4 regions of the Nocardioides baekrokdamisoli genome follow, and region 4 is predicted to be linked to each of the others. Evidence: predicted binding sites of a transcription regulator. Region 4 holds the regulator's gene; each other region holds the start of a gene.
What was found. The regulator LexA, encoded in region 4, represses DNA repair genes until DNA is damaged. The targets are predictions, from matches to a motif close to TCGAACANNTGTTCGA.
Positions count from the first base shown of each region.

Region 1: the regulator LexA is predicted to act here: its motif matches at 1,572-1,587, upstream of recA (recombinase RecA).
Region 2: the regulator LexA is predicted to act here: its motif matches at 1,024-1,039, upstream of KCTC_RS03545 (DUF5131 family protein).
Region 3: the regulator LexA is predicted to act here: its motif matches at 2,191-2,206, upstream of KCTC_RS12145 (HNH endonuclease signature motif containing protein).

Region 1 covers NZ_AP019307.1:157,219-160,778, forward strand. The annotation lists gene KCTC_RS00625 (Lhr family ATP-dependent helicase) at 1-365, opposite strand, end outside; gene KCTC_RS00630 (hypothetical protein) at 387-776, opposite strand; gene KCTC_RS00635 (DinB family protein) at 795-1,355, shown strand; gene KCTC_RS00640 (DUF3046 domain-containing protein) at 1,342-1,536, shown strand; gene recA (recombinase RecA) at 1,705-2,757, shown strand; gene KCTC_RS00650 (regulatory protein RecX) at 2,761-3,441, shown strand; gene KCTC_RS00655 (HipA family kinase) at 3,438-3,560, shown strand, end outside.
Region 2 covers NZ_AP019307.1:740,524-744,083, reverse strand. The annotation lists gene tcmP (three-Cys-motif partner protein TcmP) at 1-281, shown strand, start outside; gene KCTC_RS03545 (DUF5131 family protein) at 263-1,009, opposite strand; gene KCTC_RS03540 (hypothetical protein) at 1,231-1,581, opposite strand; tRNA gene KCTC_RS03535 (tRNA-Met) at 1,654-1,727, opposite strand; gene KCTC_RS03530 (Dabb family protein) at 1,781-2,056, opposite strand; gene KCTC_RS03525 (TetR family transcriptional regulator) at 2,100-2,660, opposite strand; gene KCTC_RS03520 (DMT family transporter) at 2,739-3,065, shown strand; gene KCTC_RS03515 (NADPH-dependent F420 reductase) at 3,085-3,560, opposite strand, start outside.
Region 3 covers NZ_AP019307.1:2,481,583-2,485,142, reverse strand. The annotation lists gene KCTC_RS12155 (ArnT family glycosyltransferase) at 68-1,900, opposite strand; tRNA gene KCTC_RS12150 (tRNA-Gln) at 1,976-2,050, opposite strand; gene KCTC_RS12145 (HNH endonuclease signature motif containing protein) at 2,254-3,477, shown strand; gene KCTC_RS12140 (CPBP family intramembrane glutamic endopeptidase) at 3,531-3,560, opposite strand, start outside.
Region 4 covers NZ_AP019307.1:1,187,177-1,190,736, forward strand. The annotation lists gene KCTC_RS05725 (hypothetical protein) at 1-236, opposite strand, end outside; gene KCTC_RS05730 (LysM peptidoglycan-binding domain-containing protein) at 463-825, opposite strand; gene lexA (transcriptional repressor LexA) at 1,103-1,840, shown strand; gene KCTC_RS05740 (MXAN_6640 family putative metalloprotease) at 1,902-3,413, shown strand; gene KCTC_RS05745 (ATP-dependent DNA helicase) at 3,429-3,560, opposite strand, start outside.

The DNA of each region.
Region 1 (3,560 bases), 1.0 Mb from region 4:
CCACTGCGTACGCCGACTCGAATCGGGGGCACAGTCGATCCGAGGCGCGCCGCGGCGTGCTCGATCCCGACCAGGGGAGCTCGGAGGTTGCGCTCCACATCGACGCCGAGTGCCTTCAACGGGCTGATGTAGAGCACGCGCGTGCGCACGGACTTCTCCGGAGGCGCGGTCGTCAGCAGACGATCCAGCGACCACAGGAACGCACTGAGGGTCTTGCCTGAACCGGTCGGTGCCACGACGAGCGCGTGCTGCCCCGCGGAGATCGCGTCCCAGGCCGCCAACTGGACAGGCGTCGGGGCGACGAACGACGCATCGAACCAGGCCCGGGTCGCGGGGCTGAAGCGGTGCAGGGACATGGAGATCATCCAAGCACCGCGCACCGACAGTTACCGTTCCGTGCCCCGCAGTCGGTCGAAGCACGGGACGCAGACGTTGCCGTCGACGGTGGCGGCATAGCGACCTGCGGGCTTCGGGTACTGCTCGCCGCATCGTGCGCACCATGCCAACGGGACATCGTGCGGGAGGACGACCGCGTTGCCCTGCGCAAGGGCTGCAGTGGCCGGGTCGTTGCCGTACGCCGCGCGCACCAGCCATCCGGGCGACTCGTCGCGAAGCCGTACGCACACCTTGCAGGTCACCGGATCGACCGTCGGCAGGAAACGCCCTGCGTTCGTGAAGTTCTTGCGTCGGCACGCGCGTCGGGTGATGGCAGTCCCGTCGCGGTCCCACAGGCCCAGATGAACAGTGGTGCCCTTCTTCCCAACGCGGATGTTCATCGACATAGGGTGGCACCGATGAGCGAGCCGTACGACGAGATCGAGCCGGACACCAAGGACTGGACCTGGGTGGTCACGGAGCCCTGCGCCGAGTGCGGTTTCGTCGCCGCCGCGGTGGACGTCGCCCATCTGGGCGCACACCTGCGGGAGACGACTGCCGCATTCCTCCCCTATCTGGCCGTCGACGATGCAGTCGCTCGTCCTGACGCCCGGACCTGGTCGGTCCTCGAGTACGGCTGCCACCTGCGCGACGTCCATCGGATCTTCTCGATGCGCGTGACCCGGATGGTCACTGAGGACGAGCCGCATTTCGCGAACTGGGACCAGGACGAGACCGCCCGCGAGGAGCGGTACGACCTCCAGACCCCCGGTGTCGTTGCGCTCGAGCTCGCTGAGAGCGCCGACGACGTTGCGTGGATCTATGAGTCGGTCCCGGTCGGCGCGTGGGATCGGCGCGGGATCAGGTCGAACGGAAGCGTGTTCACCGTCGACTCCATCGGTCGGTATCACCTGCACGACGTCGTCCACCACCTCTGGGATGTCAGTGGCGTCCGGTGGGGCAGCGATGAGGGTCACTGAGTTCTGGTCCCGCATGGAGGAGGCTCTCGGTGGCGCGTACGCCGGTGTCTGGGCGTCGCAGCACGTGATCGCCGAGCTCGGCGGACTCACGGTCCAGCAGGCGCTGGCGTCGGGCGAGCAGCCGAAGTACGTCTGGCGCGCGGTCCACGAGACCCTCGGTCTCCCCGCGAACCAGCGCTGAACTGACCCCACGACACGCCGATTCTTCGGCGTGATTCGAACAAACGTTCGGGTACGTTATCCACAGGAGACGGATCGACGCTCGAAATTGTCGGTGGCCACACCTAGCGTCCTTCCAGCGATGACAACGAGAAAAAACACCCGACCGAACAGTACGAAGGCAGGACACATCATGGCTGGTGGAGACCGCGAGAAGGCGCTCGACGTAGCGCTCGCAAACATTGAGAAGCAGTTCGGCAAGGGCTCGGTCATGCGGCTGGGCGATGACACCCGTGCTCCGCTGGAGGTCATCCCGACCGGATCGGTCGCCCTCGACATCGCGCTCGGCATCGGCGGCCTTCCGCGCGGCCGTGTCGTCGAGATCTACGGTCCCGAGTCCTCCGGCAAGACGACCGTTGCGCTGCACGCGGTCGCCAACGCCCAGCGAGCCGGCGGCGTGGTCGCCTTCATCGACGCAGAGCACGCGCTCGACCCCGACTATGCGAAGGCGCTGGGCGTCGACACCGACGCCCTCCTGGTCAGCCAGCCGGACAGCGGTGAGCAGGCGCTCGAGATCGCCGACATGCTGATCCGCTCCGGCGCCCTCGACCTGATCGTCATCGACTCCGTTGCGGCGCTCGTGCCGCGCGCCGAGATCGAGGGTGAGATGGGTGACAGTCACGTCGGTCTGCAGGCGCGACTCATGTCGCAGGCGCTGCGCAAGATGACCGGTGCGCTCAACAACTCGAACACCACCATGATCTTCATCAACCAGCTTCGCGAGAAGATCGGTGTCATGTTCGGGTCGCCGGAGACGACGACCGGTGGTCGTGCGCTGAAGTTCTACTCCTCGGTCCGTCTCGATGTGCGTCGCATCGAGACGCTGAAGGACGGCACCGACATGGTCGGCAACCGCACCCGCGTCAAGGTCGTGAAGAACAAGGTCGCGCCGCCGTTCAAGCAGGCCGAGTTCGACATCATGTACGGCAAGGGCATCAGCCGCGAAGGCGGCCTGATCGACGTCGGTGTCGACGCAGGGCTGGTCCGCAAGGCCGGCGCGTGGTTCACGTACGAAGGGGACCAGCTCGGTCAGGGCAAGGAGAACGCCCGCAACTTCCTGCGCGACAACCCGGACCTGGCCAACGAACTCGAGAAGAAGATCCTCGAGAAGCTCGGCATCGGTGCGACGTTGGACGCGCCTGCCGAGGTTGCCGCCCAGCCGGCAGGCGTCGAGGACTTCTGAGCCGTGGCTGACTCGTCAGCGGCGTCGTCCGGACCTGAGTGGTTCGGCGACGCCGCCGCGGGCGTTGACGCCTGGCTGGCGTCAGCCCGCAACGCCGACCTCACTCATGCCCGGCCAGCCGTGATCGGCAGGTCGCGGGCAGCGGAGGAGAAACTTCCCGAGGACCCGGCGCGAGTGCTGCCGGAAGCAGACGCGGAAGCCGTCGCCCGCAAGATCCTTCTCGACCAACTGACCGGTCAGGCTCGGTCACGCCACGAATTGGCCGGCAAGTTGGCGAAGAAGAACGTGCCGACCGAGATTGCCACGGCCTTGCTGGACCGGTTCGAAGAGGTGGGGCTGATCGATGATGCGGCCTTCGCCCGCTTGTGGATCGAGAGTCGTGGCAGTCAGGGCAGAGGTCTGGCGAGTCGTGCGCTGGCGCAGGAGCTGCGCAGGAAGGGCATCGACGACGAGGTCGCCCGTCATGCACTCGAAGAGGTCGACAGGGACGCCGAACGTGACGCCGCGAACGACCTGGTACGTCGGAAGTTGCGATCGATGACGGCCCTGGACGACCAGGTGAAGACCCGTCGCCTCGTCGGGATGCTGGCCCGGAAGGGGTACTCGCCCGGTCTTGCGTTCGCAGTCGTACGCGAGGAACTCGGTGCCGCCGCCGTCGGCGACCTGCCAGACTCTGGCCTGTGAACTCTGCGGCATCCCCAGGCACCGCCACCGGGCTGGAGCGCGTACGCGTGACTCGGTATGTGACGCCGCTTCGCGAGGGCGGCAGCCTCCCCGGCATCGTCGAGGGCGCTGACCTCGGG
Region 2 (3,560 bases), 450 kb from region 4:
AGGCTACTGAGCAGCCGTTGATTTCAGTCGCGGACCAGCAGAAACAAGACCGCATGGATGCAGATCCTGTCATCCGAGCGAACATCGAGGCGATGATCGCGAGCGGAACCAAGCGGTTCGTACCGATCAAGAAGTGCGGCGAGATCTTTGGAGAGATGTACGGCGTTGTCGAGGAGCGTGTCGCTCACAAGGTGTTGCGTGACATGGTCAAGGACGGGCGGCTAGTCGAGGAGTCCAAGGAGGCGAAGCAGTACCTCAGGACTTACGCGGTAGTGAGCTGAGGCATCTCGTCGTATGTGCGGCCCTCGAATTCGCGACCGTTCGCCTTCGGCGTGCGGCCTCCCCATTGCTTGAAGAAGAAGGCCACTCCCGCGTCTTCGCACTGGTCCCGGATATCCCCAACCCACTTGGATGCCATGGGCCTAGCTCGCGGCCCAGACTCGCCGCCAGCAATCACCCAGTCGATCGAGTTGAGGTCTAGTCCCGGAAGCGCGGTCAGGAGGGGCTCGCAGGAAAGGAAGCGCGTCTTGGCCGGTGTCCGGCGAAGATGGTCGATTCGGTCCACAACGTCTGCGGACTCGACCGAGACGCCCATCCACAGGTTGTCGGGCCACTCAAGCTTGTCTGCGATGCGTTCGAGTCGATGAGCGCGCTTAGTCAGCACCTGATATGTGTGCTGTGGCGTTTCGCGGATGACCCCGAAGACGTCCCGGATGAAGTCGAGCGGAACGCGCGCGTGGAACAAATCGCTCATCGAGTTAACGAAGACAACTCGGGACCCGGACCAGCGGTAGGGCTCGCCCAACGACTTCGGGTGGGTAGTGACGTCGAAACCTGGGCCAGAAGTGATTAGATTCCCGTCGTTTTGGTACTTCTCTGCGCCCATCGCCTTGAGGCGCTTCGCAAGCGCCAAGGCGTAGCAGTTGTCGCATCCGGCAGCGACGCGATCGCAACCAGTGACCGGGTTCCAGGTCACTTCGGTCCATTCGATCGCGCTATGCGTAGCCATCGGTATCTCCTGTATCGAACACGTGTTCGAATCACCTGCGATCTTAAGCCACCCTAGTGCCAAATTGGGGTATTGGCCGAGAGGCTGAGGCAGTTGCTGGCCAGATATTGGGAGCGCTGGAGGAACCCGACCGGCTCCTTGCGGTGTTTCTGCAGACAGGGGCCTTCATCGCTGCTGGTGGGCCACGGTGCGTTGAACTGTGATGCTGGCGGAGTCGTGCGTCATCCTGGGCGGACTGTCGCGCGTGTCTCCGGCGCAGGACCCCCATGCGCCCGCCGCCCCCGAGCCTCCTCAAGCCGCTGCAGCGCAGCCGCCGCGTACGCCAGGCATGGCGCGACGCTCCCGACATGCCGTTCCTGCAGGTGGAAGATCCAGCGGTCCATGGCTGCCATGTAGCCGTTGTCTTGCCCGGCGCGGTATGTCGACCAGGGCTTGTCGGCGCGCGCGGTGCACTCGCTGCAGGCGATCTTGTAGACGAACTGATCGTCCGCGCCGAGATCGATCTTGACCCTGGCCAGGCCTCCCGCCTCGACGGCGGCCTTCCTCTCGCGTGCAGAGCGGCTCGCAACCATGGTGGGCCTCATTTCGCGGTCGAGGGTGAAAGGCAGAAGGCCCGGATCTGGTGATCCGGGCCTTCTGATTTGTAGCGGGGACAGGATTTGAACCTGCGACCTCTGGGTTATGAGCCCAGCGAGCTACCGAGCTGCTCCACCCCGCGTCGGTGAAATGAACACTACGGGAGTGGCACACAGGACCCAAATCGCCGCGTACTCACTCCCACCAGTCGCCGACCAGCCAGTCGGCGTTCTCCTTCATGAAGGCGACCGCCTCGGCGTGGTCCTCCGACACCCGGAAGGCGTCCAGTGCCGCCTCCGATTCGAAGGTCGCGTCCTCCACGATCACGACGCCCTTGCGTTCGTCGACGGAGCGTTCGATGATCCACTTCGTGGTGCCGGGAGGCTGGAACGAGCGCAACAGAGCCACGGCTCGGTCGGCATCGGCGCCTTCGTGGAGGCGGAACAGGATGACGTGACGCAGCGCGGCCATGGGGGAGACGGTAGCGACCGGGTGAGGCGGGCAGCCGCCAGGGTCAGGGGAGTGCGGCGAGGGTATCGGCGAGGTCGGTGACGGTACGCAGCCTCGCCTCCGGGTCCAGGTCGAGGGGCAGGTCGAGTTGGAAGCCCATGAAGGCGGCGTCGACGAGTTCGGCCGCTCGGACCGCGCGCGTCTCCTCGACGCCCGACCGGGTGAGGTGGCCGACGAGCGCGGCCATCCACCGCTCGTTGCCCACCCGCACAGCGCTGGCGTACGGCTCGCGGCCGAACAGTCCGAGCGCGGAGGCCTCGACGTAGAGGCGGTTGCACCCGTCCACCGGGGCGGTCTGCGCGGCAACCCAGAGGTCGATCACTGCAGACCGCAGATCGGCCGAGGGTGGCAGTGCGGCGATGTGACCCGTCGATCGGTCGATGGACGCGTGCAGCACGTCGGCGACCAACTGATCCTTGGTGCCGAAGTGGTAGATCAGCATCCGATCGCTGGTCCCCAGCGCGGCTGCGAGTGGGCGGAGGCTCAGTCCGATGAGCCCATGGCTGAGCGCGTAGTCCGTCGCAGCCTCGGTCCAGACGCTGCGACGTGCGGTGTCCCTGGCGATGGCGCTGACCTCTCGGACTCGTCTATGTAGCGGTCGCTACGCTAACATGTAGCGACCGCTACACCAAGGAGAAGGATCATGCTCGGAGCATTGGGCCTGTTGTTCGTCGCGATCACCACCGAGGTGATCGGTACGGCTGCCCTTCCGCGCGCCAACGGCTTCCGCGACCCGCTCTGGAGCGCCGTCGTGGTCGGCAGTTACGTCGTCTCCACCTGGCTGCTCTCGCTGGTCGTCCGGCACCTGCCGGTGTCGACCGTGTACGCCATCTGGGCCGGTGTCGGTACGGCAGCCATCGCCGCTATCGGGGTGCTCTACCTGGGCGAGCAACTCACGCTGATGAAGGTTGCAGCGATCGCGATGATCGTGGTCGGCGTCGTCGTACTCAACCTGCAGGGCGCCCACTGACCCGAGCGCCCGCGTACGGTCAGCGGACGATCTTGAGGTTGAACGTCGCCGTCCCCAGTGACTGCATCAGCCGGATCCAGAGGGTCAGCCACATCTCGGTGCCGCGGGCGGTCGTGATGTCGCCGAGGTCGATCACGTCGTCGTGTCCGAGTTCGTTGAGCAGGCGGGTCGTGGTGGCCTTCGCGGCCTCGTCGTTGCCGGAGACGAACACGCTGGTCTCCTCGGCGAGCTGACCCGGATTCACCATCATCGACACGTTCATGGTGTTGAGGGTCTTCACCACCCGCGCATCGGGGAACGCGCGCTGGATCTGCTCGGCGAGGCTGTCGGTGTCCTTGACGAACAGCGTCAGACCCTCGGGTCCGAACTCGATCGGATTCGCCAAGTCGATGAGGACCTTGCCGGCGAGATTCTCTGCGCCGGCCAGGTGCAGGACGTCGAGCGAGACGTGCCCGTTGGTCGCATTGACGACGACCTCGCCCGCCGCGGCAGCCT
Region 3 (3,560 bases), 1.3 Mb from region 4:
AAAACATGCTCGCCAGACTCGGCGAACGAGAGGAAACATTAGCCGAGGCGACGAGTTCGCCCCAAATTCACGACGCCTTCGTACGCGGCTTCGTGAAGTCGATGACCGGGATCCCGGCCACCGTCGTCGGCGCGTAGTGCTGCCAGACCCACACCGAGATCAGGTAGGTCGTCTCGTCGACGGGCCAGACACAGACCGGCAGGAAGTAGCGGACCTGCCCGTGCTTCACCAGGTTCTGGAACGCGGCGAGTGAGATCCCGGGCGTACGGATCTTGTAGCCGCCGACCCCCATGACCGACTTGCCCGAGGCGAGCTCGTACGACGCGGCTCGCTCCGAGCCGACGGTCGCGGCGACCCACGGGCGCGATCCCGTGTCGCTGCGAAGCACCTGCGCGGTCGCCGCCGGGATCGACGGCGCCTGGCCGAAGCCGGGGATCGGGAGCGATGCGCCCCCGAAGACCTTCGGACAGTGGGTGGTCATCATCTCGGGTCGGTCCAGGGCGATGTCCATACCGATGGACGGCGTCACGACTGCGTTGGACCCGGCGTACCCGTGGGCCGGAATGCGCAGCGCGTACGCCGCCGGCCCGACGACCGCGAGGACCGCGGCAGCGACCATGGCGCCAGCGGCGACCCGGCCCCGGCCGATGAGAACCACGGCCGCGACTCCCAGCCCCGCGACGAGCAGCAGCCAGCCCAACACGCGGTAGTCTGTCATCGGCGCCCGCTGCAGGATGTGATATGCCCAGGCTGCAGAGACCGCCGCCGCGGTGGCGACCGCACGCCGCCCGGCCACAGGTGCGGCGACGGCGATCGTGATGGCCAGCCACGGCACGACGGCCACCATGTAGTAGTCGTGGTAGATGCCCCCCATCAGGATGAAGAACATGATGCTGATGACCATCGAGCCAGCCGCGATCAGCAGCACCGCCTTCAGCGGGTCCGTCCGCGGCCTCCGCCGCACCTTGACCAGGGCGACCAGACCGAGCAGCACTGCGGCCGGCACCAACCAGGACACCATCGGCAACGCGTTCCGGCCTGTCAGTCGGAACATCGAGATGAGGCCGTTCGAGGCACCCTCGTTGCCGGATCCGCCGGTCAGCCGACCGAAGCCGTTGTAGCCGAAGACCAGATCGATGATCGAGTTGTTGGTGGTGCCATCGATAAAGGGGCGATGACCCGCCGGGGTCAGCGCCACAATAGCGAACCACCAGCCGCACCCGACGATGATCGCCGCGGCGGCCCAGAGCAGGTCGACGAGTCGGCGCTTGACCGTCCCCGGGGCGAGGTCGAGGTGGGCCAGAGCGAAGACCGGCACGACCAGTCCGGCCTGCAGCATCTTGGTCAGCACTCCGAACCCGACCAGCAGACCCGCCGTGATCAGCCAGCGTCGCGCACCGGTCTCAATGGCGCGGATCGTGGCGTAGCCAGCCGTCACCAGCAGGAAGACGAGCAATGCGTCCGGGTTGTTGTAACGGAACATCAGCGCAGCCGCCGGGGTGAGCGCGGTGACGATCGCACCGAAGACGGCAGCTCTTTCGGTCGCCACCCGGCGCACGATCAGATAGACCATGCCGACGGTGGCGACGCCGAGAAGAGCATTCGGCAGCATCAGCGTCCAACTGTGCAGGCCGAAGATCCGAACCAGGATCTCGGGCAACCAGAACGCGGCCGGCGGCTTGTCCACCGACATCGCGTTGTGCGGATCAATGGACCCGAAGAACGCCGCCTCCAGGTTGCGCGAGCCCGCCCAGACCGCGGCGCTGTAGTACGTGTTGCCCCACTGGTTCACCGCGAGATTCCACGTGTACAGAACGAGCGATCCGGTCAGGACCGCGGCAATCGGCAAACGATCGCGTACGCGCTGCGACAGGCGGGTGGGGGCGGGATCCTCGGGCACGGCCTGACTCTAACCGTCGCGGCGTGCGACCCCCGGAAACGCCGAACGGCGACTCGCAGGAGTCGCCGTTCAATGTGGCTGGGATACCAGGACTCGAACCTAGAATGACGGAACCAGAAACCGTAGTGTTGCCAATTACACCATATCCCAATGGCTCACTTCGGCCCTCGAAAGAGCGTCGGCCAGCCGTTGGAGAACGTTACCCGGCGACCGGGGTTGACGCGAAATCCGGCATTGACGCGGCGTGGTCAGACGGTTCGCGCGGCTCGGTAATTCATCTCACCACCTATTCGAACATTTGTTCGTTTTTGTCGGTGGCCGGCGGTAAAGTTGTGGCAACTCGAGGAGCTGCCATGGACGACCCGCATCACACCCACCCGGTGTTGGCGTGTGCGCGTACGGTCCGCTCCGCACTCATCGATGTCGCCGACCTCGATCCGACGTTCATGCCGACGAAGGACAAGGCGGCCGCCCTCCTGGCGATCCGCGAGGCGTTGGCCTCCGCGGCCTCATTGCAGGCAAGGTTGCTGGCGGCAGCGGACGATGTGGCCTTCGACGCGGGCGCGCGGGACGTCGCCGCCTGGCTGGCGCACGAGGCGCACGACGACGTCCATGCCGTACGTCGCTCGCTTCAGCTCGGTCGGTCGCTTGAGTCCGCGCCGATCGTGTCGGCAGCGCTCGCGGAGGGTGTGATCGATGTTGCCAAAGCCGGGATCATCGTCCGTGCCCTCGACGGACTCCCCTCCGATGTGACCGCCGAACTCCGCGATCGTGCCGAGGCGGCGCTGGTGGATCAGGCTCCTACCCTCTCCCCCAAGGCGCTCTCTCGCGTGGCTCGCCATCTGGAAGCGGTGGTCGATCCAGACGCGGCAGATGCGGCCGAAGCGAAGGCGCTCTTGCGGGAGGAACGGTCGGCGTGGGAGAAGACGTCCCTGCGAATCCTGGATCGGTACGACGGCACCTCAACGATCAGCGGCGTCATCCCGGCGTCGGCCGCCCAGCGGCTCCGGACGTACGTGGAGGCGTTCACCCAGCCCCGGAAGCTCGACGGCGAGACTGCCCGTGCCGATCAGTTGCTGGGCCGGGCGTTCTGCGACCTCCTCGAGCACATCAATCCGGCCACACTGCCGAAGCACGGTGGTCACGCGACCACCGTCATGGTGACCGTCCCACTGGCCGTCCTCCGCACCGACTTGGGTGCCGCGTCGATCGGCGGGCTCGACTCCGACCAACGACTCAGCGCCGCCGAAGCACGCCGATTGGCTTGCACCGCCGAGATCATTCCTGTTGTCCTGGGAGGCAGGTCGCAGGTGCTGGACCTGGGTCGTGCGCAACGGTTGTTCACGCCAGCCCAGCGCAAGGCGCTGCGCACCCGACACTCCACCTGCCAGGTCCAAGGCTGCGACGTGCCCTCGACGTGGTGCGACGCCCACCACGAAGACCCCTGGTCCCGTGGCGGCCGCACCGACCTCAACAACGCACTACTCGTGTGCGGTCACCACCACCGAAGGCTTCACGACTCGCGGTACCAGTCGACCCGCAACGGCAGGCTGCTGGAACTGCATTTGCGCAGGTAGGACGGGCCAGGACGCATCGTTGGGCGCCGATGCCGACACCCACAGACCGCACTTCAGGCGGCTGCAGCTGGAGCGGACGCGAA
Region 4 (3,560 bases):
ACCGGTCGCATGACGTATGCCGCGAACAGTCCAACGAGCGCGATCCCACCAACAAGCAAGGCGACGGAACCGACGGTGTCGTGGCCGCGAGCGAGCCCGCCGACACCGCCGCCGAACAGAATGACGAGCAAGAACAGGAGCGTGCCCCACGCGCGGTAGCCACTGCCGAGGCCAGGCAGCGGGTTGCGCCGCCGTCGGATCCAGCCCAGGCGATGGGCTACACGTCGGTCGCGCACCATGCACAATCTGCCAGACGATCGGCCCGCCGGAACGCAGAACGACCCTTGCCCGCCTTGGCGGCAAACAAGGGCCGATCTGTTTGTCACGAGCGGCGAGCCATATGCCTACAGGCAACGTTTCTTCCCCAAGAACGGGCTCGCCCCTCGCAGTGGCGCCTCACGGCACCGTGTTTCCCCCGGTCGTACGCCCTGGGGTCGAATCAGCGCGTACGCGGCTTGTGCGTCAGGCAGGTACGCGCAGCACCTGACCGGCCTGGACGCTGTCCGAGCTCAGCCCGTTCAGCTTCATGATCCGGTCCTCCATCGCGGTGACGTCGCCGTCACCGGCGGCGCGAGCCGCGACGTTCCACAGCGAGTCGCCCGGCTTGACCATGACGGTGTGCGTCCTGATGACGCCGGCATGCTCTCCCGCGCTGGCGATCTGGCTGCCGAGCACGGCGAGCGCAAGCAGACCCAGAAGGACGGCAACGAAGACCACCAGGCGACCACGGCGCGTCAGCCGGACGGTGCGGGCCGCCGGAGCAACCACCGTCAACGCCGGACGGGCCGGGCGGACCATCACGGACTCGATCGTCATTGCGCTCATGTGAATCACTCCTGGGGAAGTAGGAACTGCCTTCTGGGATGAGGTCTATCGGCGACCACCGACAATTTCTGGAGCCCAGGTGTCGGTCGATCTCGATCGGCTCATCGTTCGAACATGTGTACGACTATAGAACACGTGTTCGATAGAGTCGAGGATTTCTTCGAACATTCGTTCGTACGGCGTGTCGCACGGATGTTCGAATTCCGTCGTCCTGCCGACACGCCGCGAATCGAACAGATGTTTGAACGGCCCGGTCCTCGCGGCGTACGGTGCTTCCATGACGAAGGACACCAGCGACCTTCTCGGCGAGGTCAGCGAATTGCCGGACGGCCCAGCCGACGCCTCGGGACTGACCGCGCGACAGCAGCGCATCCTGACGACGTTGCGCGAGCACATCGAGCGCAAGGGCTACCCGCCGAGCATGCGCGAGATCGGCGCCGCGGTCGGCCTGACCAGCAGCAGTTCGGTCGCGCACCAACTGAAGGTCCTGGAGCAGCACGGCTTCATTCGTCGCGACCCGAACCGTCCGCGCGCCCTCGAGGTCTTCCTTCCCGAGGTGCTGGCTGCCCGACAGGCGCGCATCGAGCCCGATCACTCGGTCGAGCGGACGTTCGACGAAAGCGGCTACGACGTTTTCCCGACGGCGGTGAACGTGCCTCTGGTCGGCACCATCGCGGCCGGCACCCCGATCCTTGCCGACGAGAGGACCGAAGCTGTATTCCCGCTGCCCAAGGAACTCGTCGGCGACGGTCAGCTGTTCCTGCTCAAGGTCAAGGGCGACTCGATGATCGAGGCTGCCATCTGCGACGGCGACTACATCGTCATCAAACAGCAGAACACCGCCAACAACGGCGACTTCGTCGCGGCCCTGCTGGACGACGAGGCCACCGTCAAGGAGTTCCAGCGCAAGAACGGTCAGACCTGGCTGCTGCCGCACAACAGTTCACTGGACCCGATCGACGGCACGTACGCCACGATCCTCGGCATCGTGACGGCGGTTCTGCGCACCATCTGACCATCGAGGGCCGCCATCGCGGAGCTCAGTTCTGTCGGTGGCGCGACATAGGATTTCGGGCATGCGTCGCCTCGGCCTGCTGCTCACGGTCTCGCTCCTGCTCGGCGGGTTGAGCGCGCCAGTTGAGGCTGCGACCAAGCCGGTGCCACACCTCCCGAATGTCGGGGGGCCGGTGTTCATCAACTACGGCTCGCACCACCTGGATTCCGGAGCCCGACCGAAGGCGCCGCTGGCTCGTACGTCGGTTCCCCAGGGCGACGTCAGTTTCGACACCAGCCAGCAGTGCACCGTCGGCCTGGCGGTCAACGTCTGCGTGAACTACACGACATCCGGTGCCAACGCAGCCACCTCGCAGTTCGTCAGCGACATGGTCGCGGCCTACCAACACGCCGAGGACGTCTACACAAGCTCGGGCTACAAGGCGATCGAGGCTGATCCCAATTCCGGCAACGCCACGCCGTCGATCAATGTGTTCCTCGTCGACCTATTCACCTGGCAGAGCGGCGCCTACAAGGGCGCGTACGGCTTCACGGCACCCGCGGCCGACAGCCCCACAGGCGGCACCGACGGTCCGGCGTACATGGTGCTGGACAACGATTTCAGTTGCGATCAACACAGCCAGACCGGGTTCCCGGACAGTTGCAACAACCCGTACACATCCACCCAGGTGATGCAGGCGACGGTCGCGCACGAGTTCTTCCACGCGACTCAGTTCGCCTACGACGTGGACGAGGACCGCTGGTTCATGGAGGCGACCGCCGCGTGGGCCGAGACGCAGGTCTACCCCGCAGTGAAGGACAACTGGCAGTACCTGGACGCCTCGCAGTGCGGCGTCGTCGGCACGCCCTGGCTGCCGCTCGACGACAACTCTGGCGGCGGCAGCGGCTGCTACAACATGTCGGTCTACCAGGACTTCCTCTGGTTCCAGTACCTCACGGAGAAGTTCCCGGCGAAGACCGGTTCGATGCCGTCGCTGATCCTGAACGCATGGCGCTACTCCGACAACAGCCACAACGCCGCGCGGTACTTCTCGATCAGCGCCATCAAGTTCGCCTTGGCGCGGGTCAGGGCGAGTTTCCCGGCGACGTGGCTCGCCTTCAGCGCCGGCAACCGGCACCCGCGGAGCACGTACGCGCAGGGCGCCCACTATCCCGCGTCGGCAGCTGCCTGGAGCAGGACGGTCTCCCCTAGCAACCTCAGCCCGACCAAGTTGTACGGGGGCGTACGCCACCTGGCGTCCTCGACCTTCGTCCTGATGCCCCAGAGCCTCCCAACCACCGAGCGGGTCCACCTCGCGATCCGGAGCACCAACCAGGCCGTCTCGGTGGCGGGCGTGACCCTCTACTACAAGAACGGCGCCATCCGGACGTACCCGCTGACGTTCTCGAACGGGGTGGCGGTCAAGAACGTGGGCTTCGACAGCGCGTCCCTGCTGCGGATCGAGCTCACACTCGCCAACACGGCATCCACCTACACCGGCTGTTGGCAGCAACAGGACGGCTACTCCTGCCGCGGCACGCCCACCATCGACAGGGTCGGCCTCAGCTGGAGCGCGTCGTTCTATCACCTCTGAGTCAGAGGTCAGCGATCACACGGCCGCCATCGCCGAGAGCCGCTTCAGAGCTCCCCGGACAGCAGCGGGATCTGTGGTCGGCCAGAGCGGCGGAAGGCTGGCTTTGAGGAAGGTGCCATACCGAGCCGTCGCCAGTCGCGAGTCCAG